Luteipulveratus mongoliensis: one gene and its partner. The main gene of each other region encodes a partner of the protein of the gene in region 2 in a complex. Links are inferred from orthologs where the notes say so. Each region holds a gene or a part of one and is shown on either strand. Other genes may lie near its edges.

Evidence for each region. Proteins that work in one complex are often made in the same cells at the same time.
Region 1: the proteins of rpsG (region 2) and tig are in contact, whole or in part, in a crystal structure (PDB 3GTY), measured with the Thermotoga maritima proteins. The link is inferred for Luteipulveratus mongoliensis from one-to-one orthologs. Residues at the interface, in WP_004081843.1 of Thermotoga maritima: Lys34, Lys52, Lys55, Glu59, Arg62, Gln63, Glu66, Asn67, Lys69, Val71, Arg95, Ala109, Lys110, Lys111, Gly112, Arg113, Pro114, Glu117, Glu121, Ile124, Ala125, Tyr127, Asn128, Asn129, Thr130, Gly131, Lys135, Asp139, Arg142, Met143; in WP_004081061.1 of Thermotoga maritima: Glu122, Val124, Val129, Leu130, Tyr133, Glu188, Gly259, Ile262, Tyr263, Glu266, Ser270, Glu273, Gln274, Glu277, Arg308, Gln311, Ile312, Ser315, Tyr316, Glu325, Arg329, Arg336, Leu363, Phe366, Trp367, Arg373, Leu377, Arg381, Leu384, Glu387.

The regions. Positions count from the first base shown.
Region 1 is NZ_CP011112.1:3,889,653-3,895,050, reverse strand. What follows is about bases 1-2,942. They hold tig (trigger factor), read left to right. Parts: upstream 1-740; coding sequence 741-2,144; downstream 2,145-2,942. Other genes in these bases: VV02_RS18465 (phospholipase D-like domain-containing protein), read left to right, coding at 2,263-2,942. In the rest of the region: more of VV02_RS18465, read left to right, coding at 2,943-3,954; VV02_RS18460 (ATP-dependent Clp protease proteolytic subunit), read left to right, coding at 4,106-4,693; VV02_RS18455 (ATP-dependent Clp protease proteolytic subunit), read left to right, coding at 4,729-5,379. UniProt on the Bacillus subtilis protein: Involved in protein export. Acts as a chaperone by maintaining the newly synthesized protein in an open conformation. Functions as a peptidyl-prolyl cis-trans isomerase.
Region 2 is NZ_CP011112.1:4,484,312-4,492,001, reverse strand. What follows is about bases 2,891-5,668. They hold rpsG (30S ribosomal protein S7), read left to right. Parts: upstream 2,891-3,933; coding sequence 3,934-4,404; downstream 4,405-5,668. Other genes in these bases: fusA (elongation factor G), read left to right, coding at 4,527-5,668; rpsL (30S ribosomal protein S12), read left to right, coding at 3,560-3,934; VV02_RS21290 (hypothetical protein), read right to left, coding at 2,891-3,125. Outside these bases: VV02_RS21295 (glycosyltransferase family 2 protein), read right to left, coding at 1-861; more of VV02_RS21290, read right to left, coding at 858-2,890; more of fusA, read left to right, coding at 5,669-6,641; tuf (elongation factor Tu), read left to right, coding at 6,734-7,690.

The sequences.
Region 1 (5,398 bases), 590 kb from region 2 along the record:
AGTGAATGTCCAGAAATCTGCAGAATGACGGGCCGTACGCCGATTCCTGGGAACTCCCTGGAATGACGCCAAAGGCGTGTCGCGCCCAGCACCAGGTGCTGTAGAGAGCGGGTGACGAGAATCGAACTCGCGTAGCCAGTTTGGAAGACTGGGGCTCTACCATTGAGCTACACCCGCAAGCACGACCGGCGGCCGCGACCGGAGCGAAATGGTCACCCGGTGCAGAGCAGGTCGTGCGGGGCGTTAGCCTACTGCCCCGACGGACCCCGCCCCAACTCGAGTCGGTCTGAGCCGCGTGACCTGCGCGGATCGGCCCCCATCCAGTGGGCAGCGGCCACAACGTCAGGTACGGGGTATGGCGCAGCTTGGTAGCGCGTCCGCTTTGGGAGCGGAAGGCCGCCGGTTCGAATCCGGCTACCCCGACTTTCCATTTGCCTTGGTCTCCTCCTCCGGCTGGGCTCGCAGGCTCGCCCCGCCGGCATCGTTCTGTGTCTGATGGCCTTGGTCTCCTCCTCCGGACGGGCTCGCAGGCTCACCCGCCCGGCATCGTCGAGTCGGCATGGGTTCTGCGCGCTCGGCCCTGATCTGACCGTGTGTCGTTGGTGGTGGGCCGGAGCCGTTACCATGGACCGCTAGTGCCGCGGCTCACGTCACGTGCAGCTCCCGCGGCAGCTTGTTCCGGGGGCCATCCGTGCCGGACCCGGACCCATCGCAACCGACATCAATCTGGAGTGCTGGCAGTGAAGAGTGCCGTCGAGAACCTCAACCCGACCCGGGTCAAGCTGACCGTTGAGGTCCCGTACGAGGAGCTCAAGCCGAGCCTGGACGCGGCCTACAAGACCATCGGCCAGCAGATCCAGATCCCCGGCTTCCGCAAGGGCAAGGTCCCAGCCCGCATCATCGACCAGCGCGTCGGTCGCGGAGCCGTCATCCAGGAGGCCGTCAACGAGGCGCTCCCGGACTTCTTCGGCAAGGCCGTCGACGAGCACGAGGTACGCCCGCTCGGCCAGCCCGACGTCGACATCACCAAGGTGCCGGCCGACGAGGGTGACGAGCTGCACTTCACCGTCGAGGTCGACATCCGTCCCGCGATCACCCTGCCGTCCTTCGACGGGATCCAGGTCGAGGTCGACCCGATCGAGATCACCGACGGCGACATCGACGAGGAGCTGACCTCGCTGCGCGAGCGCTTCGGCACGCTGGTCGCCGTCGAGCGCGCCGCGGCCAAGGGCGACTTCGTCTCCCTCGACCTCAAGGCCACGATCGGCGACGAGGAGATCGACTCCGTCAACGGCGTCTCCTACGAGGTTGGTTCCGGCAACATGCTCGAGGGCCTGGACGACGCGCTCGAGGGCATGGCGGCCGGCGAGACCAAGACGTTCAGCGCGCCGCTGGCCGGTGGCGACCACGAGGGCGAGGACGCCGAGTGCGTCGTCACCGTCGAGACCGTCAAGGAGCGTCAGCTGCCTGACCTCGACGACGACTTCGCGCAGCTCGCCTCCGAGCACGACACCATCGACGAGCTCAAGGGCGACGTCCGCAAGGAGGTCGAGCAGCGCAAGCGGTTCGAGCAGGGCGTGCAGGCGCGCGACAAGGTGCTGGACCACCTGCTCGACACCGTCGAGATTGCGGTGCCGGACAGCATCGTCGAGGCCGAGGTCAACAGCCACCTCGAGGGCGAGGACCGCCTCGAGGATGACGAGCACCGCGCCGAGGTCGACGAGAGCACCCGCAAGGCCCTGCGTACGCAGTTCCTGCTGGACGAGATCGTCGAGCGCGACGACGTCGAGGTGTCTCAGGAGGAGCTCATCGAGTACCTCATCATGAGCGCCCAGCAGTACGGCATGGACCCCAACCAGTTCGCGCAGGCGCTTGACCAGCAGGGCCAGGTGCCCGCGGTGATGGGCGAGGTCGCCCGCCGCAAGGCGCTGAGCACGGTCCTGGAGCAGGCGAAGGTCGTCGACACCAACGGTGACGTGGTCGACCTCAACAGCCTCAACACCGGCGAGGACGAGGACACCATCGAGGACGAGGCCACCGACGAGGCGGCCACCGCCGACGCGGAGGCCGAGACCGAGGTGCCTGCCACCGATGGGGCCGAGGTCTCTGAAGCTGCCGACGAGAGCGCACCGGCCAAGGCCTGATCGACCCACCAGCAACGCACAGCAGCGGCCGGACCCGACGGGTCCGGCCGCTGCTGCATTGCTCGGGACGCTGTGAAGGATTCTTCCGCCGTTCATGTCGCAGGCCTACGGTCGGGGTATGCGAGCACAGGCGAGCAACGACGGCCTGCTGGTCCATGCCGTCGCCGGCACGCACTCCGTGCTGCTGGGTATGGACCTGACATCTCCGAAGCACTGTCTCGGCTTCGGTATCCGGCGCATCGACCACACCGAGGACGAGACCTACTGGCTGCGCGGGATGAAGACGTTCCCGTCCGTCGTACCGGACCCCACACCGGGCAGTGACTGGTCGACCCGCGACCATCCGATCCAGGGGTTCCAGTGGGGCGACTACACGGCCAAACCGGGCTACGACTACACCTATGAGATCAGTGCGATGGGCGGTCGTCCGGGCGCACTCACCGAGCTCGCGACGGCCGCGGTCGACGTGCGGACCGAGGTTGAGGACGACGGGCACCACGGGATCTGGTTCAACCGCGGCGTCGCCGGCTCCCAGGCGTACGCCAAGCGGTTTGCCGGGTACGAGCCCCGTCAGGCGGCGGCCGAGACCGATCCGGCGATGACCTGGTTGTCGAGAGGACTGGGCGAGGCCTTCGTCGGATTCTGCGGCGAGGCCAAGACCGCCAAGTGGAGTCTGCGGGGAGCGTTCTACGAATTCACTTGGGAGACAGGGCTTTCCGCACTTGCGGCGGCGAGCCAGCGCGGCGCGGACCTGCGGCTGGTTGTCCACGGTCGCGGTCACGGCACCGACGACACGACGGCGGCCGACGCGCGCAAAGCCGCCGACAAGGCCGGGCTGCTGCCGGCGATCACGTGGCGTGATGCCAAGAACGTGTCGGCGCTGATGCACGACAAGTTCCTCGTGCTGCTGCACAAGGACAAGCCTGTTGCCGTGTGGACCGGCTCGACCAACCTGACGCAGGGCGCGATCTTCGGCCACTCCAACGTCGGCCACATCATCCGTGACAAGGCGGTTGCGCAGGCGTTCCTCGACGAGTGGACCAGGCTCCAGTCGCCCGCGACCACGGCGGAGCTGCGTGCGCAGCACACCACGGCTGACCCGGTCCACGACACGGTGCCGGCGCCCAAGGGTGTCGACGGCGTGTTCTCGCCGCGGGACGGCGATGACGGTGTTCTGGAGTGGTACGCCCGGCTGTTCGACTCCGCGACGGTGAGCTCGCACATCACGGGTGCCTTCGGCCTCAATGCGGTGTTCCGGGAAACCCTGCGGACCGACAAGGACGTCGTGCGCACGGTCTTGCTCGACAAGCCGCCGCCCGCCAAGGACAGGGTGCCGACCTCCGACCCGGACGTACGCATCTCGACCGGTGCCCACCTCGCCGACGGTCCGTTGGAGCAGTGGGCGGGGGAGCGGCTGACCGGGTTCAACACCCACGTGCGCTACGTGCACACCAAGATCATCCTGATCGACCCGCTCACCGACGACCCCACCGTGCTGACCGGCAGTGCCAACTACTCCGTGGCCTCGACGACGACCAACGAGGAGAACACCGTCGTGATCCGCGGCGGTCGGGGTACGGCGGGTTCGGCCGAGGTCGTACGACGCGTGGCCGACATCTATCTGACGGAGTACCACCGGATCTTCATGCACTTCGTCTTCCGGGCGTGGGCCCAGGGACACCGGTCCGGCTCACCGGCCGACGCCGGCGTGGGCAAGCTCGCCGAGACGGATGCCTGGACGGGGCCCTACTACCGCGCCGGGTCGTGGCAGGCCAGACAGCGCGCGGTGTTCTCCGGGCAAGGCGTCTGACCGTTCTCTGGACGCCCAGCGCCTGGCCCGGACCTTCTGCTCACGGCGAACACCGGGCCAACCCGGGACGAAGCGGCGCAGACCGAACGTTAGGGTCCACGAAGAGGTCAGCACCCGTGAGGGCACGACGGATGGAGAAGCAGTGACAACGATGGAGACCCAGCGCGCGGTCGCGGGCCTGGATGACCAGATCTACAACCGCCTGCTCAAGGAACGCATCATCTTCCTCGGCTCGGAGGTGCGCGACGAGAACGCCAACGCGATCTGCGCCCAGCTGCTGCTCCTCGCTGCCGAGGACCCCGAGAAGGACATCTGGCTCTACATCAACTCACCCGGTGGGTCGGTGACCGCCGGCATGGCGATCTTCGACACCATGCAGTGGGTTCCCAACGACGTGGCCACCGTGGCGATGGGCCTGGCGGCGAGCATGGGCCAGTTCCTGCTGTCTGCCGGCGCCAAGGGCAAGCGCTACGCGACGCCGCACGCGCGGATCATGATGCACCAGCCCCTCGGTGGCATCCAGGGCACCGCCTCGGACGTCAAGACGCAGGCCGAGCAGCTGCTGTTCATCAAGAAGCAGATGGCTGAGCTGATCGCCGAGCACACCGGCCAGACGGTCGAGCAGATCGAGAACGACTCCGACCGCGACCGCTGGTTCTCAGCGGGTGACGCCAAGGACTACGGGCTGGTCGACCACGTCTTCGAGCGGTCCACGGACCGCGTCGATGTGGCCGAGTGAGCGAGATCGACATGACCAACTCTTATGGAGCAGACATGACCGGACACCTGTACGGCGGATTGCGCGGGCAGCAGCCGACGAGCCGCTACATCCTCCCGCAGTTCGAGGAGCGCACGTCCTACGGGATGAAGCGTCAGGACCCTTACACCAAGCTGTTCGAGGACCGCATCATCTTCCTCGGCGTGCAGGTGGACGACGCCTCGGCGGATGACATCATCGCCCAGCTGATCGTGCTGGAGAGCCAGGACCCGGACCGGGACATCCTGATGTACATCAACTCTCCAGGTGGTTCGTTCACGGCGCTCACCGCCATCTACGACACGATGCAGTACATCCGACCCGACGTGCAGACGTTCGTGGTGGGACAGGCTGCCTCGGCTGCCGCCCTGCTGCTCGGCGCTGGTGCGCCGGGCAAGCGGTTCGCGCTGCCCAATGCACGCATCCTGATCCACCAGCCCGCCATGGAGGGCGCCGGCGGTCAGGCCTCGGACGTGGAGATCCAGGCCAACGAGATCCTGCGTATGCGCGCCTGGCTGGAGGACACGCTGGCCAAGCACACGGGTCGCACCAAGGAGCAGGTCGAGAAGGACATCGAGCGCGACAAGATCCTCACGCCCCTGGAGGCCAAGGAATACGGCCTCATCGATCAGGTCCTCAACACGCGCAAGGCGTCGGCCGAGGACTGAGCAAGGCATGCCGTACGAG
Region 2 (7,690 bases):
GTACTCACCGAGAATGCCGAGGCACAGCAGCTGGAACGCGGCGAAACCCGCGACGATGACGACCGTCGAGGTCCAGCCCGAGATCGGGTTGCCGAGGACCTTGCCGATGACGGCATAGGCGAGCAGCACGGCCGCGAGCAGGAACCCGCCGAGGCCGAACCACGTGGCCAGGCGCAGGGGAGCGAGGCTGAGTCCGGTGAGGGAGTCCAGGGACAGCCGCAGCATCTTGGACAGCGGGTACTTCGAGCTGCCCGCCGCGCGAGCATCACGGCGATAGGTGACCTCTGTCGAGGGGAAGCCGAGCGTCGGGATGATCAGGCGCAGCACCCGGTGCTGCTCGGGCAGGGCATTGACGGCATCGACCGTGGCCCGGGACATCAGCCGGAAGTCCCCGGCGTCCATGCGGATGGAGTCGCCGCCCACCAGCCGCATCAGGCGGTAGAACGCCCGCGCCGTGGTGCGCTTGAAGGCGCTGTCCGTGCTGCGGTCACCCCGGACGCCGTAGACCACATCGACGTCCTGGTCCTGGCCGGCTCGAACCATCTCGGCGATGACCTCAGGCGGGTCCTGCAGGTCCGCATCGATGGTGGCGACCCAGCCGCCACGGGCATTGGCGAGACCGGCCGAGATGGCCGCCTGATGGCCGGAGTTGGCCCGCAGCCGGATGACCCGCAGCTCGGGCCACGTGCGTCTGAAGCGCTGCAGCAGGACCGGCGTCTGATCGGCCGAGCCGTCGTCCACGACGAGGACCTCGTAGGCGGCTTCGAGTCCGTCGAGGGTAGGGCGCAGCCGCTCAACGAAGAGGGTGATGACCTCCTCCTCGTTGTACATGGGTACGACGACCGTCAGATCGGGGGTCATGACGCCGACCGTCGCGGCGGCGGGAGCAGCTGCCAAGCCGTCGCCGATCCGTCCTTCGCGTGGTATCGCGCCCTCGCGTACGGCGCGAGCGACACGGTGTGCGGCACCTGGTTGTCGGAGTAGGCCCAACGAACGCCCTTGTCCCACAACAACATCCGCGCCTTGGCCGTCGGCCTGGTGAAGAAGCCGTCGTTGAGCCGTTGGAGCGGCTGGTTCCAGAACGGCAACGTCATGGACAGACGACCTTGCGGAGCGAGCCGACTGACCGTGGGGGAGTAGCCCCATCCCTCGAGAAGCACCTGACGCTCGCTGAACGCCGCCACGACGAACCGGCGGTTGTCGCAGCGCCCCGGCTCAGGGTTCGGTGTCATGCAGTGACGGTTGCTCATCACCAGGTCATGGCCACGGGAGTGGTTGCGGATGAACCGCGCGGTGTCGATCTGGCCCTGACTGACCGCGCCGGGGGCCCCGAGACTGACGCTGTGGGTACGTGGCAGGGGGTCGCCCCAGGTGTCCATCATGGCGATCGTGCCCGAGGAGAGAATGGCGGCTGCCACGGCCCCGAGGCCTATTCGAAGCCGCAGGGCCGGCCGGACCAGCGCGGTGGCGACCAGGCCGGCGACAGCGGCGATGCCCAGCGCGACGAGCATGATCCGTGCGGCCGAGCCCGGGTCGTCGTGTCGGACGTTGCCGGCAATGATCGTCGGCAGCGCATAGACAGCCAGTCCGCCAGCAACGGCGATCAGCGCGAGTACGGCCTTCTGGCGCCGACCGACGGTCCGCAGGAGTACGGCCACTCCGAGTGCCGACCCGACAGCTCCTAGCGGGTATGCGGACACCAGGAAGTAGTACTGGCTCGCGCCGGGTTGCACGAACAGGGCCGGGGCGCAGCTGCCGGCGATGGTGCCGCCGATGAGGACCCACGTGATCGGATCCCGCCGACCATCCGTGGTGGAGGAGCGGAACGGGAGCGCGAACGCCAGCGCCCCGCGGGACATGCCGGCAACAAGCAGGTAGATGACAATGACGGCGTGCGCCGCGCGCGACTGCGCTACTCCGAGCAGCCCGCCCATCATGGTCATGTGCGCGGCGGCGTCCGGGTTGTAGGTCAGCCCCGCCGCCGAGCCGCCGAAGATGATCCGGACGGTCAGCATCAGCGCTGCGCACAGCACGACAAAGTCGAGCAGGACCAGGCGAGCCACCGTGCGCCGCCAGAGCAGCATCGCCACGAGTGCCAGGCCAGTGCCCGCGATCACCAAGGGTGTCGTCGACCCCTTGGTGCCGCTAGCGAGGACGGTGAGAGCGATCAGGGCGATCATCGAGCCGGACCGGGCCTGGCCCCGCCACCGCATCGCCAGTACTGCGACGAGCGACAGCAGGACCGGCACGCTGAGGCCCAGCGTCGGGGAGTCCGGCGTGAAGGGCAGGTGGTTGCCGGGAATCGCCCAGGGGTTGGCCTTTCCGCCGATCATGACGATGCCTGCAGCCAGCGTCGCGACCCACGGCTTGCCCGACAGGCGCAGGGCCAGTGCAGCGGTCGAAGCGACGGTGAGGACGGGCACGATCGTCGGCAGGAGCCGCAGGTCTACCTGGTCGAGACCCAGACCCGAGGACGCCGTGACCTGGGCCATCCACACGTGTGTCAGCCAGTGGTACTCCAGCGGCTCGGTCGACACGAACGGCCACGCGGTGGGCCCGCGGTGCAGCATCTGCCCGGCCAGGGCGATGTGGAAGTACTGGTCGACCTGTGGGGCGCCTGGCCCGTCCGGCCAGGTCACGCGGTTCTGCCGGGCGAAGGTGAGCAGCTGCGGCAGCGCAGCGAGCGCGAACGCGGCGACCCCTGCACCCATCCACCAGGGCACCGGCTCCCAGCGAGCCTCCACGATGCGTCGTCGTGTGACAGGGGTGGCAATGAGAGCTGCGGCTACTGCCAGGGGCAGGACCACGGACGGCCATCGCGCGTCGAGGTAGCCGCCAACGATCTGGGACAGCACGGCGAGCCCGATCCCGAGGCTGAAGCCCAGAGCGACGTCCTCGAGCAGCCAGCCGCGGCGAGGGCGCAGACAGCGCCACAGGAGCGCGCCGGGCAGGACCTGTGTCACGCCGATCATCACGAGGGCGAGCAGCCCGGGACCGAACGGCAGGCCGTACGACGCGGTGTAGGTCAGGAATACGAGGGTGCCGACCGGCAGCCAGAGGGTGCCGAGCACCTGACTGAGCTCCGGCAGACCGGCTCGTCTGAGCGCGACAGCGTCCGCTGACATGCGAAATCGTGACCTTCCCCGTCAGGATGAGCCCCCCGCGCATCCCCTTGCCGTGGGATCTTAAGCGATCCGCCTGCGCAGACGTGTGACCGACCGTCAAAGCGCTCGGCGTGGCGTCTGTCACTGGCGTCCACTCCGGCCCGGTCATTCGATTTGGATGCCTGCGCCACGGGCCGGTACCCTTGACGCTCGTGCGTGGGTTTCTCCATGCCCAGCTGGTCGCCCCCGGTCTCGTACTGGGTGAGGTCAGTCAGCACGATCCCTCGCCGGGCGTCTGCAGGCATCTGCCTGACAGGAGTGCAGGGGAGGGCGCCGGTCCGACACACCCGACCTCGTGGGTCGCGTCAGCGGATCGGACCAACCAAGGAGTCGGGGAGCGGGCGCACCACGCCTGCTGCCCGGCAGACAAGACAACGACAAGGTCGGAGAACAGGTTGCCTACCATCAACCAGCTCGTCCGTAAGGGTCGCCAGGACAAGGCCACCAAGGCCTCCACCCCGGCTCTTAAGGGCAGCCCCCAGCGACGCGGCGTGTGCACGCGCGTCTACACCACGACGCCGAAGAAGCCGAACTCCGCGCTGCGCAAGGTCGCTCGCGTGAAGCTCACCTCGGGCGTCGAGGTCACCGCTTACATCCCGGGCGTCGGTCACAACCTGCAGGAGCACTCGATCGTGCTCGTGCGTGGCGGCCGTGTGAAGGACCTTCCCGGTGTGCGCTACAAGATCATCCGCGGCTCCCTCGACACCCAGGGTGTCAAGGGTCGCCAGCAGGCTCGTAGCCGCTACGGCGCCAAGAAGGAGAAGAAGTAATGCCTCGCAAGGGACCCGCGCCCAAGCGCCCCCTGGTCGTCGACCCGGTCTACGGCTCGCCGCTGGTGACCCAGCTGGTCAACAAGATCCTCCTGGACGGCAAGAAGTCCACCGCTGAGCGCATCGTCTACGGCGCGCTGGAGGGCTGCAAGGAGAAGACGGGCACGGACCCGGTTGTCACGCTCAAGCGTGCGCTGGACAACGTCAAGCCCGCCCTCGAGGTCAAGTCCCGCCGTGTCGGTGGTGCGACCTACCAGGTGCCGATCGAGGTCAAGCCCAACCGTGCCGTGACGCTGTCGCTGCGCTGGTTGGTCGGCTACGCGCGTCAGCGTCGCGAGAAGTCGATGACCGAGCGCCTCATGAACGAGATCCTCGACGCGTCCAACGGCCTGGGTGCCGCGGTGAAGCGTCGCGAGGACACGCACAAGATGGCCGAGTCGAACAAGGCCTTCGCGCACTACCGCTGGTGATGTCCCGTACGCCGGTCGCCCCCCTCGGTGCGTACCGCGCGCCAGGCGCGTGACCGGCGTACGACACCCATCGCAACGAACCCGCCCGCAAAACGGCCCGCAAGAGACGAGAAGAGACTCACGTGGCACTCGACGTGCTGACCGACCTCAACAAGGTCCGCAACATCGGCATCATGGCGCACATCGATGCCGGCAAGACCACGACGACCGAGCGCATCCTGTTCTACACGGGCGTCAACCACAAGATCGGTGAGACGCACGACGGTGCCTCGACCACTGACTGGATGGAGCAGGAGAAGGAGCGCGGCATCACGATCACGTCTGCCGCGGTCACCAGCTTCTGGGGCGACAACCAGATCAACATCATCGACACCCCCGGGCACGTCGACTTCACGGTCGAGGTGGAGCGCTCGCTGCGCGTCCTCGACGGCGCCGTGGCCGTCTTCGACGGCAAGGAGGGTGTCGAGCCCCAGTCCGAGACCGTCTGGCGTCAGGCCGACAAGTACGACGTCCCCCGCATCGCGTTCGTCAACAAGATGGACAAGATGGGCGCGGACTTCTACTTCACCGTGCAGACCGTGAAGGACCGCCTCGGCGCCGAGCCGCTCGTGCTCCAGCTGCCGATCGGGTCCGAGGCCGACTTCGTCGGTGTCGTCGACCTCGTCGAGATGCGTGCCCTGGTGTGGCCCGGTGACTCCAAGGGTGACGTCACCATGGGTGCGAAGTACGAGATCCAGGAGATCCCGGCCGACCTGCAGGAGAAGGCGCAGGAGTACCGCCAGGCACTCGTCGAGCGCGTGGCCGAGGCCGATGACGCTCTCATGGAGAAGTACCTCGAGGGCAACGAGCTCACGGTCGCCGAGATCAAGGGCGCCATCCGCAAGCTCACGGTCCGCTCCGAGCTCTACCCGATCCTGTGTGGCTCGGCGTTCAAGAACCGCGGCGTGCAGCCGATGCTGGACGCGGTCGTGGACTTCCTGCCGTCGCCGCTGGACGTGCCCCCGATGATCGGCCACAAGCCGGGCGCCGAGGGTGAGGAGATCACTCGCGAGCCCAGCAAGGACGCGCCGTTCTCGGCTCTGGCCTTCAAGGTCGCCTCGCACCCGTTCTTCGGCACCCTGACGTTCATCCGCGTCTACTCCGGTCGCATCGGGGCCGGTAGCGCCGTGGCGAACTCGACCAAGGGCAAGAAGGAGCGCGTTGGCAAGCTCTTCCAGATGCACGCCAACAAGGAGAACCCGGTCGAGGAGGCCGTGGCCGGCCACATCTACGCGGCCATCGGTCTGAAGGACACCACGACCGGCGACACGCTCTGCGACCCGAACGAGCAGATCGTGCTCGAGTCGATGACGTTCCCGGAGCCGGTCATCCACGTGGCCATCGAGCCCAAGACCAAGGGTGACCAGGAAAAGCTCTCCATCGCCATCCAGAAGCTCGCGCAGGAGGACCCGACATTCTCGGTCCGCCAGGACGAGGAGACCGGCCAGACCATCATCGGCGGCATGGGCGAGCTGCACCTCGACATCCTGGTCGACCGCATGAAGCGGGAGTTCAAGGTCGAGGCCAACGTCGGTGCGCCGCAGGTGGCCTACCGCGAGACGATCCGTCGCTCGGTCGAGAAGTACAGCTACACCCACAAGAAGCAGACCGGTGGGTCGGGTCAGTTCGCCAAGGTGCAGGTCACGCTCGAGCCGCTGGACACGACCGAGGGCGAGCTCTACGAGTTCGAGAACGCCGTCTCCGGTGGTCGTATCCCGCGCGAGTACATCCCGTCGGTCGACCAGGGCATCCAGGAGGCCATGCAGCTCGGTGTCCTCGCCGGTTACCCCCTGGTGGGCATCAAGGTGACGCTGCTCGATGGCGCCTACCACGACGTCGACTCCTCGGAGATGGCGTTCAAGATCGCCGGCTCGATGGTCCTCAAGGAGACCGTCCGCAAGGCCGACCCGGTCCTGCTCGAGCCGACGATGGCCGTCGAGGTGCGTACGCCCGAGGAGTACATGGGCGACGTCATCGGCGACATCAACTCCCGCCGTGGTCAGATTCAGGCCATGGAGGACATCAGCGGTGCAAAGGTCGTCAAGGGCCTGGTTCCGCTGTCCGAGATGTTCGGGTATGTCGGCGACCTGCGTTCCAAGACGCAGGGTCGTGCCAACTACACGATGCAGTTCGACTCCTACGTCGAGGTTCCCAAGAACGTCGCCGAGGAGATCATCAAGAAGATCCGGGGCGAGTGACGCGTATCCTCGCGTCAGCCCACCGGTAAGGAAAGAGAAACCCACCCGGCGCCGCCCCGGCGTCCGACACAGTCCTTGAAGGAGGACCTCAAGTGGCTAAGGCCAAGTTCGAGCGGACCAAGCCGCACGTCAACATCGGCACCATCGGTCACGTCGACCACGGTAAGACGACGCTGACGGCTGCGATCACCAAGGTGCTGGCGGACAAGTTCCCCGACCTGAACACCGCCTCGGCGTTCGACCAGATCGACAACGCCCCCGAGGAGAAGCAGCGCGGTATCACGATCAACGTGTCCCACCAGGAGTACGAGACGGAGTCGCGTCACTACGCGCACGTCGATGCTCCGGGCCACGCTGACTACGTGAAGAACATGATCACCGGTGCGGCTCAGATGGACGGCGCGATCCTCGTGGTCGCCGCCACCGACGGTCCGATGCCGCAGACCCGCGAGCACGTGCTGCTCGCTCGCCAGGTGGGCGTGCCCTACATCCTGGTGGCGCTGAACAAGGCCGACATGGTCGACGACGAGGAGATCCTCGAGCTCGTCGAGATGGAGGTCCGCGAGCTGCTGTCCAGCCAGGAGTTCGACGGCGACAACGCCCCGGTCGTGCGTGTCTCGGCGCTGAAGGCGCTCGAGGGCGACGCGGAGTGGACGAAGTCGGTCGAAGAGCTCATGGACGCGGTTGACGAGTCGATCCCGGACCCGGTCCGCGACATCGAGAAGCCCTTCCTGATGCCGATCGAGGACGTCTTCACGATCACCGGTCGTGGCACCGTCGTCACCGGTCGTATCGAGCGCGGCGTGCTCAACGTCAACGAAGAGGTCGAGATCGTCGGCATCAAGGAGACCTCGTCGAAGACGACGGTCACCGGTATCGAGATGTTCCGCAAGCTGCTCGACGAGGGTCGTGCGGGCGAGAACGTCGGCCTGCTCCTGCGTGGCACCAAGCGCGAGGACGTCGAGCGCGGCCAGGTTGTCGTCAAGCCCGGCTCGATCACGCCGCACACCGAGTTCGACGCTCAGGTCTACATCCTGGGCAAGGACGAG